Regions from separate parts of the Streptomyces sp. NPDC005955 genome, predicted to be linked through region 1. Evidence: riboswitches for the same ligand, from Rfam matches in the RefSeq annotation. Region 1 holds a riboswitch; the other holds the start of a gene.

The links. A riboswitch is a leader RNA that binds a small molecule or an ion and turns the genes downstream of it on or off. The one in region 1 is predicted to bind S-adenosylmethionine.
Region 2: another riboswitch for S-adenosylmethionine. It lies ahead of ACFYOU_RS10150 (aminotransferase class V-fold PLP-dependent enzyme); the one in region 1 lies ahead of thrC (threonine synthase).

The regions. Positions count from the first base shown of each region.
Region 1 covers NZ_JBIAIF010000001.1:1,053,923-1,057,322, forward strand. Annotated here, with positions in the region: gene thrC (threonine synthase) at 1-1,237, opposite strand, end outside; SAM riboswitch class I at 1,255-1,424, opposite strand; gene ACFYOU_RS04520 (glucosyl-3-phosphoglycerate synthase) at 1,558-2,514, shown strand; gene ACFYOU_RS04525 (hypothetical protein) at 2,793-3,014, shown strand; gene ACFYOU_RS04530 (trehalose-6-phosphate synthase) at 3,183-3,400, shown strand, end outside.
Region 2 covers NZ_JBIAIF010000003.1:380,044-383,443, reverse strand. Annotated here, with positions in the region: gene ACFYOU_RS10155 (glycerate kinase) at 1-204, shown strand, start outside; gene ACFYOU_RS10150 (aminotransferase class V-fold PLP-dependent enzyme) at 153-1,568, opposite strand; SAM riboswitch class IV at 1,815-1,931, opposite strand; gene trpD (anthranilate phosphoribosyltransferase) at 2,055-3,119, opposite strand; gene ACFYOU_RS10140 (cytochrome bc complex cytochrome b subunit) at 3,336-3,400, opposite strand, start outside.

The sequences.
Region 1 (3,400 bases):
CCGCCACCGCGTCGAGCGTCTTGAGCCCGTCGCCGGTGTTGAGGACGACGGTCGACAGCGAGGGGTCGAGCAGACCGGCCTCGATGAGCTTCTTGGTGACGCCGACGGTGACCCCGCCCGCGGTCTCCGCGAAGATGCCCTCGGTCCGGGCGAGCAGCGAGATCGCGTCGACGACGGCCGCGTCGTCCACGTCGTCCACGGCGCCACCGGTACGGCGGGCGATGTCGAGCACGTACGGGCCGTCCGCCGGGTTGCCGATGGCCAGCGACTTGGCGATGGTGTCCGGCTTCTGCGGGCGGACCACGTCGTGACCGGCCTTGAAGGCGGCGGAGACCGGGGAGCAGCCGGTCGCCTGGGCGCCGAAGATCTTGTACGGCTTGTCGGCGACCAGTCCGAGCTTGATCAGCTCCTGGAGCCCCTTGTCGATCTTCGTGAGCTGCGAGCCGGAGGCGATGGGGATGACCCACTGGTCCGGGATCTCCCAACCGAACTGCTCGCAGATCTCGTACGCCAGCGTCTTGGAGCCCTCGCCGTAGTACGGGCGGAGGTTGACGTTGACGAAGCCCCAGCCCTCGCCGAGCGGGTCGCCGATCAGCTCGGAGCAGAAACGGTTCACGTCGTCGTAGGTGCCCTCGATCGCGACGAGCTCGCCCCCGTAGACGGCCGCCGTGACGACCTTCGCCTGCTCCAGGTCGTGCGGGATGAACACGCAGGAGCGCAGGCCGGCGCGGGCCGCGGCGGCGCCCACGGCACCGGCGAGGTTGCCGGTGGAGGAGCAGGAGAGGGTGGTGAAGCCGAAGGCGCGCGCGGCTTCCAGGGCCTGGGCGACGACGCGGTCCTTGAAGGAGTGCGTCGGGTTGCCGGAGTCGTCCTTGACGTAGAGGCCGCCGGTCACGCCCAGTTCGCGGGCGAGGTTGTCGGCCTTGACGAGCTTGGTCCAGCCGGGGTTCAGGTTCGGCTTCTCGGCGACGTCGGCGGGGACGGGCAGCAGCGGGGCGTAGCGCCAGATGTTCTCGGGACCGGACTCGATCTGCTTGCGCAGGGCCTCGGGGTCGCCGAGCGGGAGGTCGTAGGCCACTTCGAGGGGGCCGAAACACAGCTCGCAGGCGAAGATCGGGCCGAGCGCGAAACGTTCGCCGCACTCGCGACAGGACAGCGCCGCGGCGGGACCGAGATCGACGGCCGGGTCGGCGACGTCGGGAGCACCGGCGGTGGAAGCAGCGGTCTGAACAGCCATGGAGGGGAGGCCCTTTCTCCTCATCTTCCCCGTGGCGCGCTTCGCCACGAGACGGAATTGGCACCTTCCCGAGTCGGGAGCCTCGCGGGTGATGCCGCCGACGATCTTCGGCGGACGGTCACGAGAACCGACTGGAGGGTTGCCGGGGCTTCAACGGGCCGTATCCCTCTGCCCCTCTGGATGAGCGGTATGTGGTTGTCAGCGAGACGGCCCCCGACATGCGACGGTCATCCGCGTTGTTCAAGACTGTAACCGAAGGCCAGGACAGTTGAGATAGTCGTCCGCACCGCGAGATGGATCACAGTAGGGAGCCGTAGACCGTGCTGGAAGAAGTCGAGGACTGGCTGAGCAGGCGTTCTTGGTCCGTGGCAGACCGTTCGCCGCACCAGCTCACCGCGGCTAAGCGGGCCTCGGGCACCACGGTCAGTGTGGTGCTGCCCGCGCTGGACGAACAGGCGACGGTCGGCCGAATCGTGTCCGTGATCCGCGAGGAACTGATGACGGGGCCGGTGCCGCTGGTCGACGAGCTGGTGGTGGTCGACTCGGGCTCCACGGACCGGACGGCGGAGGTCGCGGCGGCGGCCGGGGCGCGGGTGGAACACCGGGACGCGATCCTGCCGAGCCTGCCCGCGCTGCCCGGCAAGGGCGAGGTGCTGTGGCGGTCGCTGTTGGTGACCCGCGGTGACGTGGTGTGTTTCGTGGACGCGGACCTGCGGGAGTTCTCCGCGGACTTCGTCACCGGGATCGTCGGACCGCTGCTCACCGAACCGGACGTGCAGTTCGTGAAGGCGATGTACGACCGGCCGCTCGGCACCGCCGTCGCCGGGGGCGGGCAGGGCGGTCGGGTCACCGAGCTGCTGGCCCGCCCGGTGCTGAACATGCACTGGCCCCGGCTGGCCGGATTCGTGCAGCCGCTGGGCGGCGAGTACGCGGCCCGCCGCACGCTGCTGGAGCAGCTGCCGTTCCCGGTGGGGTACGGGGTGGAGCTGGGGTTGCTGGTGGACGCGCTGCACACGGTGGGGCTCGATGCGTTGGCGCAGGTGGACGTGGGGGTGCGGCGCCACCGGCACCAGGACGGGCAGGCGCTGGGGCGAATGGCGGCGGCGGTCTACCGGACGGCACAGCTGCGGTTGGCGCGGGGGCACCTGTTGCGGCCCGAGCTGACGCAGTTCGAGCGGGGTCCGCGGGGCTTCGAACCGCGCACGTACGCCGTCGACACGGAGGAGCGTCCGCCGATGGCCTCGGTGGCGGAGTACGCGGCGCGGCGCGTGGCGTGACCGGGTGGTCAGCCGGGCCGTGACCGGGTGGTCAGCCGGGCCGGGGGCGCGGTAGCGGGGCGAGTGGCGTAATCGGCTGCGGTGAACGGCGCACGGGGGCGGCGCGGTCCCGCGTGGCGCCCCGGACCGCCCCCGTCGGCTGCCTAGATTGTCAGCTCATGCGCACATTCCTCCGTATTTTTATGTTTTCCTCACACGGGGTGGGTAAGGGGTCGTGTGGTGGCGTCCGGCGGTTGGCTGTGTGGACGGCAGGGGTTCTCGCGGCATCGGCGCTCACCGTGACGTCGGCTCCGGTCGCGTATCCGGTGGGACCGCCCCGCGCGGACGCCACCCCCGCGCCCACGCTGGAACGCCGGACGACCCGCCCCGTGGGTGACGGGTTCTCGCCGTACCTGTACGGCGGGCTGGTGGTGTCCCTGGGCGCGGTCGGCGGACTGCTGGTCGCGACGGTGCGCAGCAAGTCCGCCTCCGGACGGCGACTGCACGTCACCGGGGTGTGAGCACAGGGGCGTCGTATACGACCGCCGGACGCCGGACGACGGCCAGCCGGACGCCGGACGGAGCCAGCAGGACGGGAGCCGGGCGACCGGCGACAACGGGCCAGGGGCTGCGCGGGGCGTGCCCGGGGCCACGTTTGAGGGTTCACCGGGTGGGCGAGGTATCGCCGTATGGGTTTCTCTCAGGGTGGGCAGCGCACCACGAGCACCACGGGCGCCGCGGGTGCCACGGTCCTCGTGGCGTCGAACCGCGGTCCCGTCTCGTACGCGGTGGCGGACGACGGCACGCTCAACGCCCGCCGCGGCGGGGGCGGACTGGTGTCCGGGCTCTCCGCGATCGGACCCGACACGGACGCGGTCTGGGTGTGCGCCGCCCTCGGCGACGGCGA
Region 2 (3,400 bases), on a different contig from region 1:
CGCTCCATCGGGGTGGACGCCTACGGGTCGATCCTGCCCGCGCCGGTCTCCCTGACCGAAGCGCTGGGCCGCGGCGGCGAGTTCCTGACCGACGCGACCGAGCGCGCGCTACGGATGATCCAGCTCGGCACCCGGATGACCGAGCACCCGCGTCAGGCGGCCGTGGTGGGGTCCGGCACGCAGCGCCCGTCCTCGGTGCGGTAGCGCCAGCGCGCCCCGTCGGTGACCAACTCCCGTACGGCCCGTACGAAGCGCTCCACGTGCTCGTCGGGGGTGCCCGCCCCGAAGCTGACCCGGACGGCGTTCAGCGAACGCTCGCCGGGCGCGGCCTCCGGGGCGCCGCACTCCCCCGGGTCCTGCGGGTCGGTGCCGAGCAGGGTGCGCACCAGCGGGTGGGCGCAGAACAGCCCGTCGCGCACCCCGATGCCGTACTCGGCGGACAGCGCGGCGGCGAAGTGGGAACTGTTCCACCCGTCCACCACGAACGAGATCACCCCGACCCTGGGCGCGTCGTCCCCGAACAGGGACAGCACCCGTACCGCGGGCACCTCGGCGAGCCCGGCGCGCACCAGGTCGATCAACCGCTCCTCACGGGCGACCAGTCGGTCGAAGCCCGCTTCGGTGAGCGCCTTGCAGGCGGAGGCGATGGCGTAGGCGCCGATCACGTTGGGCGAGCCGGCCTCGTGCCGGGCCGCGCTGTCGTGCCACTCGACGTCCACTCCCCCGTCGGCGCGCCGCGACACCTTCCGCGAGGCACCGCCACCGGCCAGGTACGGCTCGGCCACCCGCAGCCAGTCGGCGCGCCCGGCGAGCACGCCGGCGCCGAAGGGCGCGTACAGCTTGTGCCCGGAGAAGGCAACCCAGTCGACGTCGAGGTCGGCGACGTCCACCGGGTGGTGCGGGGCGAGCTGGGCCGCGTCGAGGACGATCCGGGCGCCGTGGGCGTGGGCGGCGGCGGCGAGTTCGCGCACCGGCCACAGCTCGCCCGTGACGTTGGACGCACCGGTCACGCACACCAGGGCGGGGCCGTACGGGTCGCGGTCGGCGAGGGCCCGCTCCAGCGTGTCGACGGCCTCGCCGGGGGTGCGGGGCGCGTCGAGGTAGGTGACCCGGGCGTCGCGCCAGGGCAGCAGGGAGGCGTGGTGCTCGGTCTCGAAGACGAAGACCTCGCAGTCGGCGGGCAGCGCGGCGGCCAGCAGGTTGAGGGAGTCGGTGGTGGACCGGGTGAAGACCACCTCGTCGCCGTCCCGGCAGCCGAGGAACTCGGCGACGGTGCGGCGGGCGTTCTCGAAGAGGTCGGTGGAGAGCTGGGAGAGGTAGCCGGCACCGCGGTGGACGCTGCCGTAGTAGGGCGCGTAGGCGGCCACGTCGTCCCAGACCCGCTGGAGCGCGGGGGCACTCGCGGCGTAGTCGAGCGCGGCGTAGTCGACCTCCCCGCCGGTGACCAGGGGCACGGTCACGTCACGACCGAGGACGGGCAGCGGGCTCTCGGTGAGGGACCCGGCGGCGCCCGGAACACAGGCGGGGTCGGCGTCGGCGTGAGTGGTCGTGGTGGCGCGTGCGGACATGACGAACTCCCGTATGAGGCAGATGCGGTGGACCACGCATGAGCACCGCGGAAGGCGCGGCGGGGCACGGCTCGGCACCGGTGCGACGCCCGGAGGCGACGACGGGGACCGGCCGGACACACGGCGTGGGTGAAGGGAAGGAACACACCGGACAGGGCGTGCGCGGAGGTGGGGCGCTGCGCCCTATCGCATTCGCTTGCTCACGAGACCGCTCCCTCGACGACCAGGACCCCTGGAGACGCGAGGGGTCCGCGCTTGCCGTAGACCTCGCTGCCTACGACCTGGTCTTCACCCGGGGCACCCCGCCACGGACGGAGGGTTGCCGGACAGCAGGCCGGGGCCGATGCGCTGTCACTCATGACCTGCGAAGAATCATGCCAGACGACCGGCGGAACGCACCAGCCCGTTCCGCATCCCGGACGCCACGGAACGCGACCGGCCGCCCCGCGGCGGGCGGAGCGGCCGGAGCGCGCAGGGCGCAGCGGGTCAGGCGTTGCTGGCGGCGACCCAGCGGTCCAGGGCCCGGTGGGCCGCGCCCGAGTCGATCGACTCGGCGGCCCGCGCCATCCCCGCGCGCAGCTGATCGGCCAACGGGGCGTCGCCCGGGGCCAGCGCCACCAGCGCCGCCGCCGAGTTCAGCAGGACCGCGTCCCGGACCGGACCGGTCTCCCCGGCCAGCAGCCGGCGGGCGACATCGGCGTTGTAGGAGGAGTCGGCGCCGCGCAGCGCCTCCACCGGGACGAGGTCGATGCCCACGTCCCGGGGGTCGAAGGGCTGCTCGGCGACGGCTCCGCCGCGCACCACCCACACCCGGGAGGTGGCGGTGGTGGTGAGTTCGTCCAGGCCGTCGTCCCCGCGGAACACCAGGGCGGACGAGCCCCGCTCGGCGAGCACCCCGGCGACCACCGGGGCCATCCGCGCGTCCGCGACCCCGGTGGCCTGCGCCGCGACCCGGGCCGGGTTGGTGAGCGGGCCGAGGAAGTTGAAGACGGTGCGGATGCCGAGTTCCTTGCGGGCGGCGCCCACGTGCCGCAGCGCGGGGTGGAACTTCACCGCGAAGCAGAAGGTGATGCCGGCCTCCTCGGCGACCTCGGCCACCCGCTGCGGCGTCAGCTCCAGATTGACGCCCAGCTTCTCCAGCACGTCGGAGGCACCGCTCGCGGAGGACGCGGCGCGGTTGCCGTGCTTGACGACCTTCGCACCGGTCCCGGCGACGACGATCGCGGACATGGTGGAGATGTTGACCGTGCGCGCGCCGTCCCCGCCGGTGCCGACGATGTCGACGCTCGGCCCGGGCACCTCGATGGTCCGGGCGTGTTCGTACATGGCGCGGACCAGGCCGGTGATCTCCTCGACCGTCTCGCCCTTGGCGCGCAGGGCGACGGCGAAGCCCGCGATCTGCGCGTCGGTGGCCTCCCCGCGCATGATGCGGTCCATCGCCCAGGCCGTGGCGTCGGCTCCCTGGTCCTCGCCCGACAGCAACGCGTTCAGGACCTGCGGCCAGGAACGGACCGCCGTGGTGTCGCCTCCAGCGGGGGTCACAGCGCTCATGGGTCGCTCCTGGGTTGCGGGCCGTACGGGGTCGGGCCCGTGCGGCGGACGGTGACGGACGCGCTGCCGCGCCCGTGGACGGGACCGGCCCGGCCGGCGCCCTTCGCGCTCCACCCTATCCAGCTCCGGGGAGCGCGAAGAGCCCCGTCCGGGCAGTGGACGGGGCTCTTCGGGTGGCGACCGCCGGGACCCCCGCGCGGGGTCCCGGCCGGGGGATCAGTGGTGGCCGTGGCCTTCCGTGATCTCCTTGTACTCCTCGGCGGTGGGCTTGGCGATCTGGC